4 regions of the Acidovorax sp. FG48 genome follow, and region 3 is predicted to be linked to each of the others. Evidence: predicted binding sites of a transcription regulator. Region 3 holds the regulator's gene; each other region holds the start of a gene.
What was found. The regulator FNR, encoded in region 3, switches genes on or off when oxygen is low (the NO sensors DNR and NnrR bind a similar motif). The targets are predictions, from matches to a motif close to TTGATNNNNATCAA.
Positions count from the first base shown of each region.

Region 1: ACODSU_RS21820 (hemerythrin domain-containing protein) is a predicted target of FNR. The motif match lies at 2,197-2,210, and genes of this name have one in related genera.
Region 2: ACODSU_RS17055 (universal stress protein) is a predicted target of FNR. The motif match lies at 2,321-2,334, and genes of this name have one in related genera.
Region 4: cyoA (ubiquinol oxidase subunit II) is a predicted target of FNR. The motif match lies at 1,882-1,895, and genes of this name have one in related genera.

Region 1 is NZ_JBMDJH010000022.1:18,424-22,825, reverse strand. It holds gene ACODSU_RS21835 (DUF1800 domain-containing protein) at 1-798, opposite strand, end outside; gene ACODSU_RS21830 (CsbD family protein) at 1,173-1,391, shown strand; gene ACODSU_RS21825 (hypothetical protein) at 1,512-2,093, shown strand; gene ACODSU_RS21820 (hemerythrin domain-containing protein) at 2,278-2,814, shown strand; gene ACODSU_RS21815 (GGDEF domain-containing protein) at 2,999-4,045, shown strand; gene ACODSU_RS21810 (hypothetical protein) at 4,153-4,402, opposite strand, start outside.
Region 2 is NZ_JBMDJH010000012.1:68,261-72,662, forward strand. It holds gene ACODSU_RS17040 (EAL domain-containing protein) at 1-459, shown strand, start outside; gene ACODSU_RS17045 (hypothetical protein) at 685-1,170, shown strand; gene ACODSU_RS17050 (2OG-Fe dioxygenase family protein) at 1,516-2,295, shown strand; gene ACODSU_RS17055 (universal stress protein) at 2,416-2,853, shown strand; gene ACODSU_RS17060 (tripartite tricarboxylate transporter substrate binding protein) at 2,923-3,906, opposite strand; gene bktB (beta-ketothiolase BktB) at 4,105-4,402, opposite strand, start outside.
Region 3 is NZ_JBMDJH010000006.1:38,233-42,634, forward strand. It holds gene ccoG (cytochrome c oxidase accessory protein CcoG) at 1-343, shown strand, start outside; gene ACODSU_RS10590 (FixH family protein) at 408-686, shown strand; gene ACODSU_RS10595 (hypothetical protein) at 742-1,038, shown strand; gene fnr (fumarate/nitrate reduction transcriptional regulator Fnr) at 1,140-1,862, opposite strand; gene hemN (oxygen-independent coproporphyrinogen III oxidase) at 2,052-3,434, shown strand; gene ACODSU_RS10610 (sulfite exporter TauE/SafE family protein) at 3,440-4,165, shown strand; gene ACODSU_RS10615 (cyclic di-GMP phosphodiesterase) at 4,369-4,402, shown strand, end outside.
Region 4 is NZ_JBMDJH010000013.1:58,412-62,813, reverse strand. It holds gene tolA (cell envelope integrity protein TolA) at 1-112, shown strand, start outside; gene ACODSU_RS17580 (MFS transporter) at 384-1,724, opposite strand; gene cyoA (ubiquinol oxidase subunit II) at 1,988-3,046, shown strand; gene cyoB (cytochrome o ubiquinol oxidase subunit I) at 3,055-4,402, shown strand, end outside.

The DNA of each region.
Region 1 (4,402 bases), on a different contig from region 3:
GAGATTCAGCTCAACCAAGCCGATAGACATGAGCTGCATAACTTCCCGCGCATAGTTTTCATCGGGCTGTCTGCCCGTCGCAGGATTTTCTTTTTGGTTGCCTCGTGTGTTCAGGTAGTACCCCATGGCTGGGTTGAGGGTCACGTCCTGAAGCACATTTCTGTAGTTGCCGAATGCGTTGTTCACTAATTGGTCCCAATACCAAGCCATGGCATGGCAGCGCCAATTGACGTCTACGCCGCTGAGAGAGACCACGCAAATTTCGGACAATGCCAATGCGATACGTTTGCGCAGTCCGTCTGGCGACTTCATGAGCTGGTACCAGATCATGTAGTCAGCAGGGTATGAGTTGTCGTAGTACGCCGTGTCATTGCTGATAGCGGCGTAGCCCCGTGTGTTCAGCCAGTCCCAGCCAGTGACTCCTGGGCTCGCATCGAACTGGCGGTTTAGCCAATCGACATATGTCGTCGATCGGAGCGATGCGATTTCTTCCGTTGAGGCCGAGAACTGCGCATGTAGCAGGAAGCGCGCTGCCTCAGCGTCTGATGTGGGAGCCGGGTAGGAAAAACCTTCAAAAGCGGGCTTCGGCATAGCATCGGGGCCAGAGGCTTGGGCGGCTTGAAGAGGCTCGTTGCCTCCGCCCCCGCACGCACTCAGGGCGCTGGCCGTGGTTAGTGCGGCCACTGCTGGAGCGATGCGATTGCCTTTTTCAGGCGATAAAGAATCGGGGGTGAAGGCCGCGCCCTCTGCTTTCTCTGCGACACCAGTCGTCTGAGTCGCCGCATATGAATTGGTCATGGTGATTGAGATGGAAATGCCCGCAAAGTGGAGTGCGCAGGGCATCACTTAATCACATGCCGCGATCACTTGCAAACACAAGTGTTACCAAGCGAAACACGCCTCTGCAATGCCTGCCGCGCCCAGGGTCTGAACGATGGGCCATTGCAACACTTTGTACCTTGCGGGGGCGGTGTTGGCCCTTCGCCAGAGGGCCAGAGCCACTGCATCGGCGATGTCCGTCACGCCCGTAGTCCTGTGCTGACGCGTGCTGCGTGGCGCGGACTACGGCGTCGGCGCCAGATCATTTTTACAGTGAACTCCATCGCATCACGCAAAGGTTCCACGCACTTCGAGTGGATGGCTGAAGCGAAATTCGCACAAGGAGTCACACCATGAATGAAGACACCATCAAGGGCAACTGGAAGCAGTTCAAGGGCAAGATGATCGAGCAGTGGGGCAAGCTCACGAACGACGACTTCGATGTCATCGACGGCAAGCGCGAACAGTTCCTGGGCAAGCTGCAAGAGCGCCAGGGCATCGCACGCGATGCGGCTGAAAAGCAGCTCAAGGAATGGCAAGACCGCCACCCTGACTTCCGCTTCAACGACTGATAGCGCAAACAGCGTGACCGCGCTGCGGGGCCTTCGCCCCGCGCCCCGCCAGGCCACTCCTGGCGCACCGCCCCCCAAAAATTCACACCCATTGCATTCAATTTCATCGAGGAGAAAACCATGACATTCCAACGCACCCTGATCGCCGCCTGCGCAGCGGGTCTGATGGCTACCACCGCTTTTGCCATGACCCCTGCGGAACACAAGGCCGCCAAGGAAAGCATCTCGGCAGACTACAAGATGAACAAGCAAAAGTGCGATGCCCTCAAGGCCAACGCCAAGGACATCTGCGTGAAGGAAGCCAAGGGCGCGGAAGACGTGGCCAAGGCGGAGCTTGAAGCCCAGTACAAGCCCAGCGCCAAGGCCAGCCAGAAGGTGGCTGAAGCCCGCGCCGATGCCGCTTACGCCGTCGCCAAGGAAAAGTGCGACGACCTGACCGGCAACGCCAAGGACGTGTGCGTGAAGGATGCCAAGGCCGAACACGTGAAGGCCAAGGAAAACGCCAAGGTGGCCGCCGCCCAGGCCAAGCCTGCAGACACGGCCGCCGAGAAGGCTGCCAACGTGGCCGAGGCCCGCAAGGATGCCACCGCCGAGAAGAACGAAGCCAACTACAAGGCCGCCAAGGAGCGCTGCGACGCCATGAGCGGCGACCTCAAGTCCAAGTGTGTGGACGACGCCAAGCGCATGTACGGCCAGAGCTGATCGGCCGGGCGCTGAGCGCCTGACCTGATCCCTTGCTCTAACAGGCTGTACCAGGCCCTGCCCGCTGCGCGCGGCGCAGGGCCTGGCTGCGTATGGGGATGCCATGACCTGCATCAACACCCGGCCGGGCCGGGGCTCCTAAGCTCGCAGCTTCGTTTGATCTGCCGCCTGCCCAAGGAGTCCCATGGCCCACCTCGAATGGTCTGATGCACTGAACCTCGACTTGCCCCTGATGGATGACACCCACCGGGAGTTTGTCGACCTGCTGGCCGCCGTGGACCAGGCCAGCGATGCGGAACTGCTGCCCCGCTGGCGTACGCTGGTGGAGCACACCGAGCAGCATTTCGGCCAGGAAGACGACTGGATGGCCTCCACCCGCTTTGCCTCGGGCAACTGCCACAGCATGCAGCACAAGGTGGTGCTGCAGGTGATGCGGGAAGGCACGGCCCGCGCCGAGCAGGGCGACCTGAAGGTGCTGCGCGTGATGGCCAGCGAACTGGCGCTGTGGTTTCCGCAGCACGCGCAGAGCATGGATGCCTCGCTGGCCCTGCACCTGCGCCGCGTGGGCTTTGACCCCGCCACGGGCGTGGTGCACGCTCCCACAGCGCTGCCCGAGGCATTGATCCACGGATGCGGTGGCGCCACCTGCTCAGACTCCGGCGCGCCCGGGTCCGACGAGCCCGCTACCCAGCGTGATGCTGCGCCTGCCGTGGCAGCCTGACTCCATAGATTGACCGACTGTCCGCTGCAGCGGGCACACCGAACGCTGCACCAGAGCAGCAGGGTAAGCGTTCCGCCGGACGAAGCCATGCGGGCCATCGGGCTTACACCCATGCAAGCGTGTGGCTTGTATGGCATGCTGCCCCATCTCAAGGCAAATGGGGGCGGCGCGGCCGCTTCGCGTCATGGCCGACACCACCCCTTCTGACGACCCCTGCGACGACACCGACCGCCTGCAAGCCCTGCAGCGCTACGGCATTCTTGACACCCCCATGGAGCCCGCTTACGACGAGCTGGCCGACCTGGCGGGTTACATCTGCGAAGCCCCCGTGGCCCTGATCAGCCTGCTGGACAACCAGCGCCAGTGGTTCAAGGCCGCGCGCGGATTTGCACTGCGCGAGACCCCGCTGAACGAGTCCGTGTGCCGCTACGCCATCCGGCAGTCCGGCGTCTTCATCGTGCCTGACCTGGCGCAAGACCCGCGTTTTGCGCACTACGCCATCGTCACGCAAAAGAACCCGCTGCGCTTTTACGCCGGGGCGCCGCTGGTCACGCCGGACGGTTTTGTGCTGGGCACGCTGTGCGTGCTGGACCACCGGCCGCGCGAGCTGTCTGCCAAGGTGCAGGACCTGCTCAGTGCCCTGGCGCGCCAGGTGATCCGGCTGCTGGAGCTCAAGCGCGCCAACGACCGCCAGGGCCAGATGCTGGTGGAGCTGGAGGCGGCCCGCCACCAGATGGACGTGCTGGCACACACCGATGTGCTGACTGGCCTGGCCAACCGCCGCTCGTTCACCGACCGCCTGCGCCAGGAATGGGCACTGCTGCAGCGGGGCAATGAGCCGGCCTGCCTGCTGATGATGGACCTGGACCACTTCAAGCGCGTGAACGACGTGTACGGCCACCATGTGGGCGATCAGGCCCTGCAGCTGTTTGCCACCCTCTGCCGCGATGTCTTCCGTGCGGCCGACGTGCTGGGGCGCTGGGGCGGCGAGGAGTTTCTGGCCCTGTTGCCCGCCACCGGGCTCGACCAGGCACAGGTGGTGGCCGAGCGTGTGCATGCGGCGCTGGCCGCCCACCCGCTGCCCGGTATCGAGCCGGCGCTGGTGCTGTCGGTCAGTATGGGGCTCACGCTGTTCGACCCGCTGCGGCCGCTGGACATCACCCTGCGCCTGCTCGACTCTGCGCTCTACACCGCCAAACGCGAGGGGCGCAGCCGCACCGTGGTGGTATAGGTGCTCTGTTTTTGATAGCTGCTGGCGCATATTGCACTGGCGCTACCGGCCATTTCTATTAAAAATTGTGCCCAGGGACCTGCGCAAGAAGGCCCCCTGGCACACCTTCAGCACTCCGGGCGGCGCAGCAACAGCAAGGCCGCTGTGCGCCACGCCAGGTCGCGCAGCGCCCGGCGCAGGGCGGGCGAATCTGCAGCTCCGCCCCCCGCCGCTCCGTGGTCGAGGTCCGCCTCGGGGCGGCGGGGGCAAAAGGCTGCGTCCAGCACCTGCTGCTTGGCACAGTGCAAGGCCAGCCGGTCTTGCGACCGCAGGGCCGCCATCAACTGGTCGCGGTGGCGCTGCACGCGGGCCGCCTCA
Region 2 (4,402 bases), on a different contig from region 3:
TTTGTGGATGAAGTGCTGGGCGTGCTAGAAGAAACCGGCGCGAACCCGCACCGGCTGAAGCTGGAGTTGACCGAGACCCTGCTGCTGGACGATGTTGAGGACACCATCCTGCGCATGGACACCCTGCGCGCGTCGGGCCTGGGCTTCTCGCTGGATGACTTTGGCACGGGCTATTCGAGCCTGAGCTATCTCAAACGCTTGCCGCTGGACCAGCTCAAGATCGACCAGAGCTTTGTGCGCGACCTGCTCACCGATGCCAACGACGCCAGCATCGCCCGCACCATCGTCACCCTGGCCCACAGCCTGGACCTGGGGGTGATTGCTGAGGGGGTCGAAACACAGGAGCAACGCGACATGCTGGCCAGTCTGGGTTGCCACACCTGGCAGGGCTACCTGTTCGGCCGCCCCGGGCCTGCCGATGCGCTGGTGCAGTCGGTGGCCAGCGCGACGACTTGGTGACGCCTTTTTTTGTCGGCAGGGTACCCTCCGCCGGGCGTTATCCATGGGCTGCCCATGGGTTGCCCACATTTGTCGCCAATGGCTGACATTGGGTAGCCTGTGAACGGTGTAAGGTACGGCACGCCACGTGACTCAGCGTACGGCCGACCGTATGACTGACGCACGGCCTCCGCCACCCCGCATCTGTGTTCGTATGCAGGGTGGAGTAGCCCTCAGGAGCTTTCCATGAAAAACAATCTATTTCCCACGATCCGCCTTCTTGTTTCTGGCGCGGCTGCCGCCGTGCTGCTGGGCCTGGGCGGCGGCGCCCATGCGCAGGCCTATGTCAACGCCACCGTGGGGGGCGAACTGGCTCCCGGTGTGTATGGCCGCATCAACATTGGCAACGCGCCACCACCTCCTCTGCTTTACGCAGAGCCCGTCATCATCCAGCGCCCTGCGGTGGTGGTGCCCCGTGCGCCCATCTACATGTACGTGCCGCCCGGCCATGCCAAGAACTGGAGCAAGCATTGCGCACGCTACAACGCCTGCAGCCAGCCGGTGTATTTTGTGCAGGAGCCACCTCCCCGCCGCGGCAACCCGCACCGCGGGCCCCATGGCCGGGACGACCGCCGCTGGGACCATGACCATCGCCACGATGACCGCCATGACCACGATCGCGGTCCCGGGCGCGGAGAGGGCCGTGGCAAGGGCCATGGACATCGGGACTAAGAGCCTGTTCAAAGTCTTTTTGGAGATCGCATTGGAGTGAAATCGGGATGAGTGGATGCTTCGGATGCGCCGCATGGGCTCGTGCCCATGCAAGCAGCCGGGGCGTCCAATCGCCCGATTTCACTCCAACCCTTCGGGCAAGTGCCTTGCCGGGCGGTCTGCGGCGTTGCGGCGCTTGCCAATAGCACGGGCTATTGGCTGCGCACCGCGCCTGGCATCTCATCCCGGCAAGGTACTTGTGCGACTCCAAAAAGACTTAGAACAGGCTCTAAACCACCCTGCATTTCGCAGGGTTTGCGCCAGCGCAGAGGAGGGGGTCGCACCAGCGGTTAAGCTTGGGCCCCTATGGCCCAAGTCTCCTTTTCTCCCCCTTTCACCCAACCGGCTGATGTTGCCAGCCAGTTGCGCCACAGCGGTTTTGCGGTGCTCAGCCCGGCCGCAGTGGCCGAGTGGGTCGGCTGTGATCTGTCGGTGCTCATGGCGCTCAATACCGATTGGGCAGATCTTCCCCCCGATGAATTTCTGAAGGATGGTGGCCGCTACCGTCGCCGTCGCCATGCCTGTTTTGTGCTGCAGCAGGGCCAGATGCAGCAGGTGCCGCACCGTGCCCACTGGCAGCCAGTGGAATACAACGCCCTGCACGGCGGTATGGAGCGCTGGTTTGCTCCCATGGAGCCCGCGACTGTGGCGCAGCCCGTGTGGCAGCAGTTGCTCGCCGCTCTGGCGGGCGTGTCGGACGCTGTGTTTGCCGGGCCTCAGGCGCCGGTGCCGTGGTTTGTCGAGGCGCACCAGTTCCGCATCGACACCACCGACGGCATCGGCCGCCCCACACCCGAAGGCGCCCACCGCGATGGGGTGGATCTTGTGGCGGTGTTTCTGGTGGGGCGCGAGGGCGTCAAGGGCGGTGAGACGCGGGTGTTCGAGGCCAACGGCCCTGCCGGACAACGCTTTACGCTGACCGAGCCCTGGTCCCTGCTGTTGCTGGACGATGCGCGCATGATCCACGAGTCCACGCCCATCCAGCCGCTAAAGGACGGGGGCTACCGCGACACCCTGGTGGTGACCTGCCGGCGGGGCAACTTCCAGGGTGCGGATGTGGTGGGGCAGGCGCCGTCGGGGGTTTGAACACTGCGGCAGAAGTGCATCCGATTTGATGCGAATCAAGATGCGGGGTATGGTGGCGGTTCACACTGGTCACTGTGGGGCCACAAGCCCGTCACACCATTCAACCCAAGGAGAAGCACCATGTTCAAGCACATTCTGGTTCCTGTCGACGGTTCCAAGACCTCCATGCTGGCCGTCTCCAAGGCCGCAGGCCTGGCCAAGACCTTTGGCAGCGCCGTCACTGCGGTGTATGTGATCGACCCGTATCCCTTCACCGGCGTGGGTGCCGACTTTGCCTACGGACAGGCCCAATACATCAGTGCCGCCACGGCCGAGGCCAATGCAGCGCTGGATGCCACCAAGCAGGCCATGGCCGATGCGGGTGTGCAGGTCACCACCGTGGTGGGGGAGGGCCATGCAGTGCACGACGGCATCCTGCGCGCGCTGGAGAGCACGGGCGCCGACCTCATCGTGATGGGCTCGCATGGCCGCCGTGGCCTGGAAAAGCTGGTGCTGGGCAGCGTCACGCAGCGTGTGCTGGGTGTGGTGCACATCCCTGTGCTGGTGGTGCGGGACTGAGCGTCCTTGCCCCATGCAAAAACGGCTCCTTTCGGAGCCGTTTTTTATTGCAGAGTACGCTTCAGGCGGTCACTCGATCTTTGCGCCCGAGGCTTCCACAATGCCCTTCCACTTGGCGTAGTCGGTCTTGAGCAGGGTGTTGAACTGAGCGGCCGACATGGCCTCGGGCTCGGCGCCCTGGGCGTGGATGGCGGCCTTCATTTCAGGGGTGGCCAGCAGCTTGTTGATTTCTGCGTTGACGATGTTCACCACGGTGGCCGGTGTGCCGGCGGGCGCAAACACGCCGTACCAGGTGCTCACATCAAAGTCCTTGAAGCCCGACTCGGACACGGTGGGCACTTCGGGCATGGACGAGCTGCGCTTGGCCGAGGTCACGGCCAGCGGGCGCAGCTTGCCCGACTTGATCTGGGCCATGGCCGATGGCACCGAGGACATGAGCAAGTCCACGTTGCCCGACAGCGCATCCATCAGCGCAGGGTTGGAGCCCTTGTACGGGATGTGGCTGAGCTTGATGCCCGCAGCCTTCTCGAACAGGTCACCCGCCAGGTGGATGGAGGTGCCGTTGCCGGGCGACCCGTAGGTGATGGTGCCGGGCGCAGCCTTGGCGGCAGCCACCACGTCGGCCAGTGTCTTGAACTTGGAGTTGGCACTGGTGGCAATGACCACGGGCGTGTAGGCCACATGGGCCACGGCGGTCAGGTCCTTGGTGGGGTCCCAGGGCAGGTTCTTGTACAGCCAGGGGCCGATGACGAGGTTGTCCTTCTGGCCCATGACCAAGTCATAGCCTGTGGGCGCGGCCTTGACGGCCTCGCCAATGCCGATGGTGCCGCCGGCGCCGGCGCGGTTATCGGCCACCACGGTCCACTTGGCGCTCTCGGTGAGCTTGGTGGCCACCAGGCGCGACAGGATGTCGGTGCCGCCGCCGGGTGGGAAGGGCACGATCAGGCGGATGGGCTTGGCCGGGTAGGCCGCCGCAGGGGCTGGCGCCTGGGCGTGGGCTGTGGTGCCCAGCGCAAAGGCGAGGGCGGTGAAGGAAAGCAGGGTGCGCATCATGGTGAGGGTTGTCTCCGTCGGTTCAGTGGTGTACGGGCGGCCTTTGAGCCGCTAGGTGCGGCTGCGGTGGCCCGGCTGATCTGGGGCAGCGGGCGCCAATGATCGCTGATCGACCGTGGCGCTCGCATTGCCAATAGCGGGTGGCAGCATCGCGGGTGGCGATGGCAGTGTGCGCACCCGCATGCAGGTCAGTGCGGGTCAGAGGCGTTCAAAAATCGCCGCAATGCCCTGGCCGCCGCCAATGCACATGGTCACCAGCGCGTAGCGGCCCTGGATGCGTTGCAGCTCGTGGATGGCCTTGACGGTGATGAGCGCACCGGTGGCGCCAATGGGGTGGCCCAGCGAGATGCCCGAGCCGTTGGGGTTGACCTTGGCGGGGTCCAGGCCCAGGTCCTTGGTCACGGCGCAGGCCTGGGCGGCGAAGGCCTCGTTGGCTTCGATCACGTCCAGGTCGTTGACAGTGAGGCCCGCCTTCTTCAGCGCCAGCTGCGTGGCG
Region 3 (4,402 bases):
GGTGGTGCGCACGCCGCTGAAGGTGGATGTGGTGCGGGACCGCGCTGCGCTCTCGCGCATCGTGGCAGGTGGCAAGCTGGAGAACATTTACCGGCTGCAGATCATGAATGCCACCGAGGGCGAGCAGCGTTATCGCATCAGTGCGCGGGGCCTGGAGGGGCTCGAAGTGGCTTCCGAGGCTGAAGTGGACATTGGCGCGGCAGAGTCTCGCTGGGTGGCCGTGCGGTTGCAGATTCCTTATGGTTCCGCCACGCCCGGATCGCACGCCGTTCAGTTTGATGTGCAGGCCGTAGGAGCAGCGGCCCATGTCACGGAGAAATCCGTGTTCCTTGTACCGCGCTGAGCGGTATTCCGGTGGGGCCCTTCAGGGCCGCACTTTGACCGATATTGTTGAGGAGTAAAGCACCATGTCTTCAAACCCTGCCATTGCAACCCCGGCGGCAACCGTACCCTGGTGGAAGTTTGGCCATGTGTGGCTGGTGATTGCCGGGCCTCTGATCGTGATCGTGGCGGGCTTTGTGACGCTGTGGCTGGCGATTTCGCGGCCCGACCCCGTGGTGGCGGAGGACTACTACCGCCAAGGCATCGAAATCAACAAGGCACTGGTGGCGCCGGAAAAGAGTCTGGCGCCGGCCCTCAAGGCCCGCAACCATGCGGCCACCCCTGTGCAAGACCAACCACGCTGAAACCCCAGGGTCGCACACCCTGGCGACCCCGGCAGCACCAGGAGACAGAACCTATATGTGGACGCAACGCCTGATGTGGATTGCATGGCCCGCCTTTTTGATGGCGGGTGTGCTGGAGATGCTGGTTTTTGCCATGGTGGACCCCCAGGACCTGCACTGGTTCGGGCAGCCTCTGGCGCTGTCGAGGCAGGGGGTGTACACCCTCGCATTTTTTGTGTTCTGGGCCATCACCATGGCCACCAGCGCATTGACCACGCTACTGTCCATGTCCCCGTTTGAGGTCAACCGCTGTCCCGTGCCCGACGGGGAGCGCCCTGACGATTGCCGCAAGACATCGTCGTCTTGCTCCTGAGCCTTTTTCGCCGGTTCATGCGGACATGCGCTGCATGCCGTTTTAAAAGGGACCGGCGGACTTTGGTACGGCCCCGACTCTCAGCCGACGAGGGGCCGTAATCAGTGGCAGGTCTGCTGGCTGTTCACAATGCGTCGCAGGGCATCGGTGTCGAGGATGCGCACATGGCGCTGTTTGACTTCCACGATGCCTTCTTCCACAAACTTGGAGAAGGTGCGGCTCACTGTTTCAAGTTTGAGGCCCAGGTAGCTTCCGATCTCTTCGCGCGTCATGCGCAGCACCAGTTCTGATTGCGAGAAACCCCGTGCATGCAGGCGCTGCACCAGGTTGAGCAAGAAGGCCGCCAGGCGCTCCTCGGCACGCATGCTGCCCAGCAGCAGCATCACACCATGTTCGCGCACGATCTCGCGGCTCATGATCTTGTGCACGTGGTGCTGCAGGGCCGTGACTTCGCGGGAGAGTTCTTCGATGCGGTCGAAAGGCATGACGCAGACCTCGGCATCTTCCAGGGCCACTGCGTCACAGGTGTGGTGGTCATTCACGATGCCGTCCAGCCCGATGATCTCGCCCGCCATCTGGAAGCCCGTGACCTGGTCGCGACCGTCTTCGGTGGCTACACAGGTCTTGAAAAAACCGGTGCGGATGGCATACAGGGACGTGAAGGACTCGCCATTGCGAAACAGCGTGCCGCCGCGCTTGACCTTGCGGCGGACAGCAACGACCTCGTCAATGCGCTGCAGTTGCTCTTCGTTCAAGCCCACGGGCATGCACAGCTCGCGAAGGTTGCAGTTGGAGCAGGCGACTTTGATGGTGAGCGGGTTCATAGACACATGGGCTTGGGTTAGCGGTCAAGCATATCGCGCTTGCCGTACACGAACCTGAATACAGAGCGCGGGCAAGCGGCTGACCTTCATCAAATTGTCGCTGTATCGCTTGCGGGTTCACTTGATGCAGGTCAAGGACATGTCCCAGAGCCTACGGCACAGTCAAGGTGTACGCAAGGAAATTTCCCCATGACTGCTGTTTCGCCAGACCTTCTGCGCCGCTTTGACGTGCCAGGGCCCCGCTATACATCCTATCCAACGGCCGACCGTTTCGTGGAGGCGTTTGGTCAGGAAGACTATGTGCTGGCGCTGCAACAGCGCCGCTCGGGCACGCTGGCCAAGGCCATGCCGCTGTCCCTGTACGTGCACATCCCGTTTTGCGAATCCCTGTGTTACTACTGCGCCTGCAACAAGATCATCACCAAGCACCATGACCGCGCCGAGGTCTACTTGCGCTACCTGAGCCGCGAGATCGACCTGCACACCGCGCACTGTGGCGTAGGACAGGTGGTGAGTCAACTGCACCTGGGGGGAGGCACACCCACCTTCCTCTCCGATTCGGGCCTGAGAGAGCTGATGGCCATGCTCAAGCGCAGCTTCACGCTCGCGCCTGGGGGGGAATACTCGATCGAGGTGGACCCCCGCACCGTTAATGCAGAGCGTCTTGCACTGTTGGCTGAGCTGGGTTTTAACCGGCTGAGTTTTGGCGTACAGGACTTTGATGCCGAAGTGCAGAAGGCTGTGCACCGCATCCAGCCTGCCGAGCAGGTGTTTGCGCTGGTCGAATCTGCGCGTTCGTTGGGCTTTGACTCGGTGAATGTGGATTTGATCTACGGCCTGCCGCGCCAGACGCCCGAGTCTTTTGACCGCACGCTGGCCCAGGTGGCACAACTGCGGCCTGACCGCATCGCGCTGTATGCCTACGCGCACCTGCCAGAGCGTTTCAAGCCACAGCGCCGCATCATCTCTGCGGAGTTGCCCACGGGCGCGAGCAAGCTTTCCATGTTGTCGCGCTCGCTCGATGCCTTCATGGATGCTGGATACGTGTACGTGGGCATGGACCACTTTGCGCTGCCCACCGACGCCCTGGCCGTGGCCAAGCGCCAGGGGCGCCTGCACCGCAACTTCCAGGGCTATAGCACGCAGCCGGACTGCGATTTGATCGGCTTGGGCGTATCGGCCATTGGCCGTGTGGGGGCAACCTACAGCCAGAACTCCAAGACGCTGGATGAGTACTACGACTTCCTGGACCAAGGGCGGTTGCCCGTAGTGCGCGGGTTGGCGCTCACGCGCGACGACCTGGTACGCCGTGCGGCCATCATGGCCCTGATGTGCCAAGGGGAACTGCTGTTCGAGCCGATGGAGCAGGCGTGGCTGATCGACTTCCGTCAGTATTTCGCGGCGGAGTTGGCCCAATTGGAGGGCATGCAGGAGCAAGGGCTGGTGCGCGTTGGGCCTGAGGGCATTGAAGTGACCGCGACCGGTTGGTTCTTCGTGCGGGGCATCGCCATGGTTTTTGACCGCTATCTGCAGGCAGACCGCAACCGCGCCCGGTTTTCGCGCATCATCTGATACCTATGCTTGCCACGGTCGGCTGGACTGCTTTGCTCATGGGACTCGCTGGCGGGTCCCACTGCCTGGCCATGTGCTCCGCGCCTTGCGGAGCACTCGTGGGGCAGGGCGGCGCGCCACCGGCGGAGGACAGTGCTGAGCAGGTGGTGCGCTGGGCGCCGCGTGGCGGTGCGCTCCAGCGTACCGTGGCCTTTCATTTGGGGCGCCTGGTGGGATATGCCAGTGCCGGTGCATTGGCGGCCTTGGCCATGGACAGTCTGGCATGGCTGACCCAGCAGACCACCGCGTTGCGTCCCGCCTGGACGCTGATGCACGTGGCAGTCATGGCCTGGGGGCTCATGATGATGGTGCAGTCCCGGCAGCCTGCCTGGGTGGAGCAGGCGGGCCGCTCCGTATGGGCGCGTGTTCGACCGCTGGTCGGGGCGCCAGGCGGCGTGATGGCGGCCGGGGTTCTGTGGGCCCTGATGCCTTGCGGGTTGCTCTACTCGGCCCTGTTGGTCGCGGCGCTCAGTGGAGGGGCGCTGGAGGGGGCCCTGACCATGGCCCTGTTTGCCGTGGGCAGCGGGGTCTGGCTGGTGGGTGGCCCCTGGGCTTGGAGCAGCCTTCGCAACCGCCTGAATCTCGCACGGGCTCAGTGGGGCACGAGGGCCGCAGGCGCCATGCTGTGCGCGGTCGCTGCCTGGGCGTTGTGGATGGATCTCATTTACAAGCCATCGCTCTGGTGCCGCTGAGCGGGCGGCGCTGATTTGTCCTGTCACCGCCAATCGCCCGCTGGTTCCAAGCGGGGCGATGCCTCAGCCCAAGGTATTGCGGTGCTCCAGTCAGGCCCGATTTCTGCCAAGTGTTGCCGGATCGCCGCGCGGTCTGCCGGTTCTTCGCCACGTCACTGGAACTGGTGATAATCTGCGTAACTATTGGTGGCATTGATGTCGCCATGTATCGTGCGCCTGACGTGAACTCATCCATCC
Region 4 (4,402 bases), on a different contig from region 3:
GGCCTGGGACGACGCGGTGCTGCGGGCCCTGGACAAGACCGAAACATTGCCGCGCGATGTGGATGGGCGGGTACCTCCCTCTCTGACCATTGGCTTCAGGCCCCAGGACTGAGCGAAGCTCCGAGCCCTGAACGGGCTTGCCCTTCCGTAGCGGATCCCCGGCCCTGCCGATGCGCTGCCCAGGCCCACGCGCTACGCGCTCACCGCCTGCGACTGAAACCCCGTTGCAGTTGGCACTGGCACGCTGGACTGAGCCGTGACCTGTGAGGCCCCAAAGCAAAGCGCCCGGCAGAACCGGGCGCTTTTTTTAGCTTTTTACGCCTGTAGCGCTAGTGGAATATGCGCTAGCAGCTATACATTCAATAGCAAATCAATCTCACCCATCAGCGGTCGCGTCGCTCCATGCGGCGATTCAGGTTCAGCGCACCCAGCGTGCAGGCCACGCCCGACAGCAGGTACACCGTCACCGCCAGCAAACCGAACTGCGACGACAGATACAGAGCCACCAGCGGCGCAAACGCAGCGCCAATGATCCAGGCCAGGTCGGCCGACAGGGCCGCACCGGTGTAGCGGTACTGGGGCGAGAAATTGGCTGTGACGGTGCCCGATGCCTGGCCGTACGACAGGCCCAGCAGCACAAAGCCCAGCAGCAGGAACATGGTGCTGCCCACTTCACCGGTGTTGAGCAGCACGGGCGCCATGAAGCTGAACACGCCGATCAGCACCGCCATGCCGCCCAGCAGCTTGCGGCGGCCCAGGTGGTCTGACAGCCAGCCGGACACCATGATGGCGCCCGCCGCGAGGAACGCGCCGACGATCTGCACGCCCAGGATCTGGGTCACGGGCTGCTCGGAGTACAGGGTGATCCACGACAGCGGGAACACAGTGACCAGATGGAACAGCGCAAAGCTGGCCAGTGCAGCAAAAGCCCCCAGCAGCACGTTGCTGCCTTCGTCGCGCATGACGCGGCTCACCGGCACCGGCTGCAACTCACGCTCCTTGAGCAGTTCAGAGTACGACTGCCCCACCACCAGGCGCAGACGCGCAAACAGGGCCACCACGTTCACCGCAAAGGCCACAAAAAACGGATAGCGCCAGCCCCAGGCCAGAAACTCCTGCACCGTGAGGCTGCTGTACAGGTAGGCAAACAGGCCAGCAGCCAGCACAAAGCCCAGCGGTGCGCCCAACTGGCCGATCATGGCGTACCAGCCCCGGCGCTCCTTGGGGGCCGACATGGCCAGCAGCGACGGCAGGCCGTCCCACGACCCGCCCAGTGCGAGCCCTTGGCCCACACGCAGGATCAGCAAGGCCACGATGGCGGCGGTGCCCGCATCCTTGTAGCCCGGCAAAAACGCCATGCCCACGGTGCAGACGCCCAGCATGAACAGCGCAATGGTCAGCTTGGTGCCCCGCCCCCAGCGCCGCTGGATGGCCATGGAGATGGCGGTACCCACCGGGCGCACCACGAACGCAACGGCCAGCAGCGCAAAGGCCATCAGCGTACCGTCCAGGCGGGACATAAAGGGAAACAAGAAGGATGGGAAGACAAGAACGCAGGCGATCCCGAAAACGAAGAAGTCGAAATACTCGGACGAGCGTCCGATGATCACGCCCACAGCGATTTCGCTGGGGGTGACGTCCTCATGCGTATCAGCCCGCGAGAGAGAGGCGGCGCTTTCGTGAAAACCGGCCGCAGGGTAAGTGGCAGTGGCGGGGCTGCTCATGAACATGGCTCCTTGACGTTGTGTAGCTAACTCAGACCGTTCCGTTCTACACGCAACTTCTGTAGGCCACAAGTGCGGTTTCACTATGCCGGCTGCAGGAAATGTCCTTCAAAGCCCTTGAATGCACCACATTGGTGCAAAAAAACAGCCTGCGCTTTTGACCTTGGACAAAATGTCCAATCGACAAAAAAGCTAGCACTAGTACATTCGCACACATCCCGTTATCCGCGTTTACCCTGAAACGCATTGATCGCGCTCTTCACATGCTCAAACTTCCCCAACTTCGTGGGCCCACCTGGCTGCTCGCCCTGACAGCGCTGGGCAGCCTGGCAGGCTGCAGCAAGGCTGTCGTGCTCAACCCGGCCGGTGACGTCGCTGCCCAGCAGGGCCAGATGGTCATCACCGCCACGCTGCTGATGCTGATCATCATCGTGCCCGTGATCGCACTCACCCTGCTGTTTGCCTGGAAATACCGCCAGGGCAACACCGAGGCCGAATACGACCCGGAATGGCACCACTCCACCACGCTGGAGCTGGTGATCTGGACGGTGCCCCTGCTGATCATCATTGCGCTGGGCGCCATCACCTGGATCGGCACCCACAAGCTGGACCCCTACCGGCCTCTGGACCGCATCGACGCGCAGCGCGCCGTGCCCGCCGATGTGAAGCCGCTCGAAGTGCAGGTGGTGGCCATGGACTGGAAATGGCTGTTCTTCTACCCCGAGCAAGGCATCGCCACCGTCAATGAAGTGGCCGCCCCGGTGGACCGCCCCATCCTGTTCAAGCTGACGGCCACGTCCACCATGAACGCGTTTTACGTGCCCGACCTGGCCGGCATGATCTACGCCATGCCCGGCATGCAGACCGAACTGAACGCGGTGATCAACAAGCCTGGCGTGTTCAAGGGCATGTCGTCGCACTACAGCGGCGCGGGCTTCTCGGGCATGACGTTCAAGTTCCACGGCCTGAGCAACGAAGACTTTGCCCAGTGGGTGCAAAAAGCCAAGACCGAAGGCAAGCCGCTCGACAAGGGCACCTACCTGAACCTGGTCAAGCCCAGCGAACGCGACCCGGTGCAGCGCTTTGCTTCGGTGGAAGAAGGCCTGTACGACAAGGTGCTCAACCGCTGCGTCGAAGACGGAAAGATGTGCATGCACCACATGATGGCGATTGATGCACAGGGCGGCGACGCCTATGTGCGCGCCATGGGGCTGAACCTGCCCCAGGACGTCTGCACCGTGCAAAACGCCGCCCAGGTGGTGGCCGCACTCGAATCCCGCAATGCACCGGCCTCCACCTCCGGCGCCAGCATCCGTCAATGAGCTTCCCTATGACCTCCGAAACCCTTTCTCCATCCCACTGGGCGCTGGGCCGCCTGAGCTGGGACGCCGTGCCCATGGCGCACGAGCCCATTGTGCTGTGGACCTTCATTGCCGTGGTCCTGGGCGGCCTCGTCGTGATGGCGGGCATCACCAAGTTCCGCCTGTGGGGCCCCCTGTGGCGCGACTGGATCTGCAGCATTGACCACAAACGCATCGGCATCATGTACATGATCCTGGGCCTGGTGATGCTGCTGCGCGGCTTTGCCGACGCGGTGATGATGCGCCTGCAGCAGGCCATGGCCTTTGGCGACAACATGGGCTACCTGCCGCCACACCACTACGACCAGATCTTCACCGCCCACGGCGTGATCATGATCTTCTTCGTGGCGATGCCGCTGGTCACCGGCCTGATGAACTACCTGGTGCCGCTGCAGATCGGCGCGCGCGACGTGTCCTTCCCGTTCCTGAACAACTTCAGCTTCTGGATGACCACGGCCGGCGCCGTGCTGGTGATGGTGTCGCTGTTCCTGGGCGAGTTCTCCACCTCCGGCTGGCTGGCACTGTCCAACCTGGGGGCGCAGAGCCCCAGCACCGGCCTGGACTACTACATCTGGGCGCTGCAGATAGCGGGGGTGGGCACGACACTCTCGGGCATCAACCTGATCGTGACCATCATCAAGATGCGCGCGCCGGGCATGAGCCTGATGAAGATGCCCGTGTTCACCTGGACCGCCCTGTGCACCAACGCACTGATCGTTGCGTCGTTCCCCGTGCTCACGGCTGCGCTGGTGCTGATGTCGCTGGACCGCTACGTGGGCACCAACTTCTTCACCAACGAGCTGGGCGGCAACCCCATGCTCTACGTGAACCTGATCTGGATCTGGGGCCACCCTGAGGTCTACATCCTGGTGCTGCCGGCCTTCGGCGTGTTCTCCGAAGTGGTCGCCACGTTCAGCAAGAAGCGCCTGTTCGGCTACACGTCCATGGTGTACGCCACGGTGTGTATCACCATCCTGTCGTACCTGGTGTGGCTGCACCACTTCTTCACCATGGGCTCGGGCGCGAGCGTGAACACCTTCTTCGGTATCACGACGATGATTATCTCGATCCCGACGGGCGCGAAGATCTTCAACTGGCTGTTCACCATGTACAAGGGCCGCATCCGCTTCGAGTTGCCCATGATGTGGACCGTGGCCTTCATGGTGACGTTTGCCATCGGCGGCATGACGGGCGTGCTGCTGGCCGTGCCTCCGGCCGACTTCGTGCTGCACAACAGCCTGTTCCTGATCGCCCACTTCCACAACGTGATCATCGGCGGCGTGGTGTTTGCCATGTTTGCCGGCATCAACTACTGGT